2 regions of the Caulobacter sp. SSI4214 genome follow, and region 2 is predicted to be linked to the other one. Evidence: riboswitches for the same ligand, from Rfam matches in the RefSeq annotation. Region 2 holds a riboswitch; the other holds the start of a gene.

Region 1 (3,400 bases), on a different contig from region 2:
ATCAGGGCGTCGACCTCGGCCGGGTTGGCGAGCTTGATCTTGGCGAACCAGCCGCCGCTTTCCGGCAGGGCGTTGACGGTTTCCGGGGCGTCCGACAGCTCGGCGTTGCCCTCGACGACGTCACCCGACACCGGGGCGTAGACGTCCGAGGCGGCCTTGACGCTTTCGACGACGGCCAGCTGGTCGCCTTGCTTGACGGTCTTGCCGGCCTCGGGGACTTCCACGAACACCACGTCGCCCAGTTGCTCGGCGGCGTAGGCGGTGATGCCGACGGTGGCCACGTCGCCCTCGACGACGACCCACTCGTGATCCTTGGTGAAACGCATCCTGGTGAGTCCCTTGATTTAGAGTTTGCGGACGTAGCGGTTGGGAACGAACGGGCTGGCGACCACCTCGGCGGCGGCGGCTTTCCCGCGAACGATGACCTTCAACGGGGTTCCGATCGCGGCGTGGGCCGGCGGGACGAAACCGATGGCGATGGGATAGCCCAGGCTGGGGGCGAAGCCGCCGCTGGTCACCTTGCCGATCACGGCGCCGGCCTCGTCAGCAATCTCGGCGCCTTCGCGGGCCGGAGCCCCCTCCAGAACCTTCAGGTTCACGCGGACGCGGGTGAGCTCGCCGGCCAGTTCCTTGGCGATGCGATCCGCGCCGAGGTAGTCGCCGGCCTCGCGGCGCGACTTGCCGACGGCGAAGTTCAGGCCGGCCTCGATCGGCGAGACGGTCTCGTCCAGGTCGTGGCCGTACAGCGGCAGGCCGGCTTCCAGGCGCAGGCTGTCGCGAGCGCCCAGGCCGATCGGTTTGACACGCTCGTCGGCCAGCAGGGTGTTCCACACCCGCTCGGCGGCGTCGGCCGGGACCGAGATCTCGTAGCCGTCCTCCCCGGTGTAGCCCGAACGCGAGACGATGGCGTCGACGCCGAAGGCGGTCAGGGCTCTGGCGTCCATGAACACCATTTCGGCGGCTTCCGGGACGTGGGCGGCCAGAACGGCGGCGGCCTCCGGGCCCTGCAGCGCCAGCAGCGCGCGGTCCTCCAGGCGGGTCACCGTGGCCTCGCCGGCAAGCTCGCGGGCGATGATGGCGTAGTCGTTGTCCTTGCAGGCGCCGTTGACCACCACGAACAGGCCGTCGTCGTCCGGACGCGCGGTCATCAGGTCGTCGATGATCCCGCCCCGCGCGTTCAGCAGCACGCCATAGCGCTGCTTGCCGGGCTTGAGGCCCTGATAGTCGGCCGAGACGACCTTCTCGAAGCTCTTGGCCGGGTTTTCGCCGCGCAGGCGCGCCTGGCCCATGTGCGAGACGTCGAACAGGCCGGCGTGCTCGCGGGTCCAGAGGTGCTCCTTCAGCACCCCGTCCTTGTACTGCACCGGCATGGAATAGCCCGCGAACGGCACCATGCGCGCGCCCGCCGCCACGTGGGCGTCGTACAGCGGGGTCTTCTTCAGATCTTCGGACAAGGAACGGGCTCCAAGCGGGGTCGGCGACGGGACCGGCGTCCGCCGGCAAGTCGCCCCCGCTGTCCCTTTGACCTGAGAGATTCCGGCCTTCCCCCTCTGCTGCTTGGGGTCAGCCTTGCTCCTTCGGCGAGCCGCCTTGTCGGACGGCTACTTTCCAGCGTTCCTAAACCCGCGCGGTCCTTTTGCCTGAGCGTTTCCGGGGCGGTTGCGCCTTCGGCCTCGGGAGCGAATCCCGATGTCTCCCGCTGGGGTCCTGGGCTCTTAGGGCGAGGCGGGGACGAGAGTCAACGACGGAGGTGGCGTCGCGCCCGGCGATTGCGAACAATTGTAGAACATGTCAAAGTTGATATCCTAAAATGGGATATCGACGAGCGACCCACATGGAGGGGACCTTGCCGGCGGAAACTCCGCAACGCCTCGACGTGTTCGAACTGCGCGGCCAGCACGTCATCCTGGATTCCGATCTCGCGCGACTGTTCGCCGTCGAGAGCAAGCGGCTGAACGAACAGGTCAAGCGCAACCCCGAGAAGTTCGAGAACTTCGCCTTCCAAATGACCGCCGCTGAGTTTGAATCTTTGAGGTCGCATTTTGCGACCTCAAACGCGGGCCGAGGCGGCCGGCGCCACCGCCCCTACGTCTTCACCGAGCACGGCGTGGTCATGGCCGCGACCGTGGTGAAATCCGAGCAGGCGATCGTCGCCACGCGCTTCATCATCAACGTCTTCGTCGAGACGCGGCGCAAAGCGCCCGATGGCAGCAACCTTCCAGGGCTGATCGACGCTCGCCGACTGCCCCCGCTGGAGGCACAGGCCCGCGTCACTCTGGCGGGAAAGCTCAACGACGCCCTGGGTCGTGTGTTGGACGCCATCGCCGATCCCGTCGCCCAGACCACCGTCCGCGACGAGGCCAAGGCGCTGGCCGCCGAAGGCCTGGCCAGCCTCAAGGAGTATCTCCGCAAGGCCGGCGTCCAGAACGAGAAGACCCTGGCCGAGGTTCGCAAGCTGCTGGCCGAAGCCGAGGCGTTGGAGGCCGAGACCGCCCTTCGCGCCACCGAGAATCAGCATCGCCAACTGGCCCTGCTGGCCAAACAGCTGCGCCTCGTGCTGGCAGCCCAGCAATATCTCGAGCGCGGCGGCGTCGAGGACCTGCTGGGCGTGCTGAAGGACCTGGAGCGGGCCTAAAGCGCCAGGTCGCCGAACCAGTCGTCTTCCCCGATCGGCGGACCAGGCGGGACGGCGACCTTGCCCTTGCCGTCGGCGACGAGGGCCGCGAGGCGCCCGCCGCTCGGGTCCGAGACCACGCCAGCCAGCACCAAGGCCTGGGCGCGATCGGCCGCGTCGCCTGGCGTCAGGGTCTTCAGCCCCTTGCCCCACTCGGAGAGCCGCGCGCGGATCAAGGCGGCGGCGGTCGGCGAAAGGTCCCGGTCGGCCAGGGTCTGGGCCAAGCTGGTCACCAGACGCTGGCGGACGCGCCGCGTCAGCTCGGCCTGCCGGCCCGTCGCCTTGCCGTCGAAGGCGACGAAGGCCAGGGCCTTATCCAGCAGGCCGTCGACGCCTGGTTGGGCCGGATCGCGGCGTTTGGCCTCGACAAGGCGGTTCAGGCGCGCCGCGGCGAACAGGTCGCTCCAGACCAGATCGGCGGCCACCTCGGCGGCGGCGGGCAGATCGAAGACCGGTCCCTGGCCCAGGGTCTCGATCTCGTAGGCGTGGTCGGTCGATTGCGACTGGCCCGAGCTCAGCAGGTCCAGGGTCTTGTCGGAAAGATCCAGCGCCGCCGGCGCGAGGGTCCGCAGCAGGGCGTCGATGGCGGCGGCCTGGCGATCGGCCGGCACGATCCTGGAGGCCTCGTGGCCGTCGCCCTCGGCGCCGTAGGTGAAGTCGACCCCGCCGACCAGCTTGGCCGTCGCGTCGACCTGATAGCGCTGGAAGATGTAGATCGGCGCGATG
Region 2 (3,400 bases):
CGAGCGGATGTCGCGCGACTCGGTGATCCGGCCGCGGAAGCCGGGGAAGAACTCGTTGGTGGCGCCCAGCTTCCACGACCAGATCGAGCCGGTGGTGTTGTAGTCGGAGACGCGGGCGGCGGCGTTGACTTCCAGCTTGTTGAAGACCGGGACGTCGCGGATGACCGGGACCAGCACCTCGGCGAAGGCTTCCTTGACATTGTAGCTGCCGGTCATGGCCGAGAAGCTGAAGGTGGTGAAGGCCTTGGCCGCGTCGAGCGCGCCGACCGTGCGGTTGATCGACTCCTTGCGGGCCTCGGCGCCGACGGCGATCGAGACCGGACCGGCGGGCAGGCTGAAGGGCTCGCCGCGCAGGCTGAAGCCGCCGACGTCCAGCTTGCTGGTCTCGCGCTGGCTGGGCGTGCCGGTCACATAGGCCAGCGCCGCCTTGGAAGGCGCGCCCTGGCCGAACAGGTTGATCGGCACGCAGTTGGTCGAGGCGTTGGTCAGGGCGACGCGGCAAATCGGCTGACCGGTCGTCGGGCTGATCACCGAGTCGACCGCGTTGGCGTAGTTCTGGGTCAGGAAGAACCCGGGCGTGTCGATATTGTTCTCGTTCTCGCCATGGCTGTAGTAGGCGCTCCAGCGCCAGCTGTCGCCGAACGAGCCGTCGAAGGCGATCGTGCCCTGGGTCGAGACACGCTCGAAGTCGATGGTCGGATAGGCCTCGGTATTGAAGCGGCCCATCGTGAAGCTTGTCTGGCCGGCCGCCGCCATCGCCGACTTCACCGCCGCCGGCAGGAAGGCGTTGTCCGACTTGATCGTCAGGTTGCCGCGATTGTGGTCGCCAAACCAGATGTAGTCGTTCCACATCCGCGAGCGACGCAGCTCGGCGGTCATCTTGACCTTGTCGGTCAGGTCATAGGTCAGGCTGGCCATGGCCGCGTAGTGCTTCTGCGGCGTGACCAGCGGCGAGAGGTCATCGTTCGAGGGCCCTTCGCCGCCGACCGTGTTGGTCCCGACCACCGTGCCGTAGTTGAAGTCGCGCAAGGTGCCGTCAGGATTGAAGGTCTTGCCCTTCAGAACGCCAGAAAGAATCAGGCCGCCGGGCGCGGCGTTGGCGAAGCCGACATTCGGCGCCAGGATGAAGCGGCCAGCGCCATTCGAGACCGTGGCCCAGCGACCGACATTGGGGCGGCTGTCTTTCGGGATCACGCCGTCGTTGTCGATATATTCGCCGCCGATCACGAAGTGGCCGCGGCCGTCGGCGAAGCTCTTGCCCGCCGCCGCCTCCAGACGGATCTGCTTGGCGTCATTGTACGAGGACTCGCCGCGCTCGACGCCCATCTTCAGGCCGGTGAAAGCGCGGTCGATGCTGATATTGACCACGCCGGCCACGGCGCCGGAGCCCCAGGCCGCCGAGGCGCCGCCGGTCACCACGTCGACGCCCTTGGTCAGGACGCTGGGGATCAGGTTCAGGTCGTTGTCGCCGGCGAAGCGGCGGCCGTCCAGCAGCACCAGGGTGCGGCTGATGCCCAGGCCGCGCAGGTCGACGGGCGCGTTACCGGCGCCGGTGTTGGTGCCGGTGGTCTGAGCCGAGGTCGTGGCGCGAAACTGCGGCAGGTCGTTCAGGGCCGCGGCGATGTTGGGCCGCGCGCCGACGCTCAGATCCTGGGCGGTGACGCGCACGGTCGGGGTCGGCGCCTGGAAGTCGGCGCGGTCGATGCGCGAGGCCGTGACGACGATTTCGCCGACGCTGTTGTCCTCGGGCTTGGCGACCTCCTGGGCCAGAGCGGCGCCTTGGAGAGCCAGGATGGCGGGAACCAGGCTGCAGCCCAGCAGCAGGCCCCGGCGGGTTTGGCGTGAAAGAGTCAAAGCAAGATCCCCTCTGTTTCAACGATCGACAGCCGCCTCCCCGCGCGACCGTCTATTCGGTCGCGTTCGGTCGCGTCGCGCGGGCCTCATCCCGCGTTTCCGCCAGGCGATTCCTCTGCCCCCGCTGTCCCTTGGCCTGAGAGATTCAGGCGCGGTCGCGCCCTTGCTCCTTCGGCGAGGCCGCCCGCTATCGGGGCGATCCTGCTTTCCAGCGTCCTCTTGCTCCGCGGTCCCTGTTGCCTGAGCGTTTCCGGGGCGGTTGCGCCTTCGGCGTCGGGTCGAACCCGATCTCTTCCGCGAGAGCCGAGCCAATACGAACGTTTCGACATCCGGCGTCAAAGTGCGGAAATGAGGCATGAAATACCGGGAAGCGCGACACGCGGAGAAAAGGCCACCCCGTGATCAACCAACGATGGCCGCGCCCGTTCTTCCGCTTTCGCCAGAGGCGTCGCGATGACAGGTCGGTGACAGCTTCGCGGCGTTCCACGCCGGCCGCCGAAATGCCGCCAAGTTTCTGATATTCGCCAATATTGCCTAAAATTTAATCGAAATTGCCCGCATATTATGCAATCCTATTGCTTGAGAGCCGCCCTCCAGGTGTCGAGCAGCTCGGCCCGACGGCCCTGGTCGAAATTGGCCAGCAAGGCGGGGCCGATCCGGATCGGCCTTGCCCCTAGGCCAAGGGCGGTCGCGCCGCCGACGGACCGGATGGGCGGAAGTCCACTTTGGGCCAGCCGCCGCTGCCCCTCGTCGGACATCAGATAGTCCAGGAACAGCCGCGCGGCCTTCGGATGCGGCGCCGAGCGGGTGATGAAAGCCACCCGCGAGATCAGAAGCTGATAGTCGTTGGGCACGACATAGCCGAGATCGGGATTGCGTCTGCGCGCCCACCATTCGGCAAAGGTTTGGGTCAGGCCGAAGACCATCACATGCTGATCCGTCAGACTGTTCAGCATCGCGGAGCCCACCACGAACAGACCAGGCTCCGACCCCGCCAGCGCATCGTACATCGCCTGGGCGTCCGGATAGACCTGCAGGTCGCCGGACATGTACATGAAGCCCAGCCCGCTCCTTTCCGGATCGTACATCGCGATCTTGCCGCGCCAGCGATCGGGGTCGGCGCGCAGGGCCGCCAGCAACGCCGCGTGGCTGCGCGGGACCTCCGCCTCGTTCAACAGCTTCTTGTTATAGGCAAAGACGATGGGCTCGGCGGTGACGCCGAAGCCCTGGTCGCGCCATACCGCCCAGGTCGGCAGGCCCTTGGCCTCCGGGCTGCGATAGGTCTGGGCGTAGCCGTCGTTGATCAGCTTGACCTGGATGTCCATCGTCGAACTCCAGGCGACGTCGGCGACCGGCTTGCCCGCCTGGGTTTCGGCGATCAGTCGCTCGCGGATCTTGACGGACGTCAGCGTCACCAGGCGCACCTTGATCTTCGGAAAGCGCCGCTGGAACCCGTCGGTGACGTCCTCGTGGCCGTCGCTGTTCATATAGATGACCAGTTCGCCCTCCCGCTGGGCGGCGTTCACGTCCCAGGCGCTGGTCGCCT

The links. Region 2 has a riboswitch for glycine ahead of FCU40_RS01895 (TonB-dependent receptor). Riboswitches for the same ligand answer to the same signal wherever they lie in the genome.
Region 1: linked by a shared signal. The riboswitch ahead of gcvT (glycine cleavage system aminomethyltransferase GcvT) and the one ahead of FCU40_RS01895 (TonB-dependent receptor) in region 2 are both predicted to bind glycine.

The regions. Positions count from the first base shown of each region.
Region 1 is NZ_SZWJ01000067.1:10,512-13,911, forward strand. It holds gene gcvH (glycine cleavage system protein GcvH) at 1-326, opposite strand, end outside; gene gcvT (glycine cleavage system aminomethyltransferase GcvT) at 345-1,454, opposite strand; glycine riboswitch at 1,619-1,709, opposite strand; gene FCU40_RS16840 (ORF6N domain-containing protein) at 1,835-2,635, shown strand; gene FCU40_RS16845 (zinc-dependent metalloprotease) at 2,632-3,400, opposite strand, start outside.
Region 2 is NZ_SZWJ01000003.1:99,023-102,422, reverse strand. It holds gene FCU40_RS01895 (TonB-dependent receptor) at 1-1,854, opposite strand, end outside; glycine riboswitch at 1,977-2,068, opposite strand; glycine riboswitch at 2,072-2,161, opposite strand; gene FCU40_RS01890 (extracellular solute-binding protein) at 2,427-3,400, opposite strand, start outside.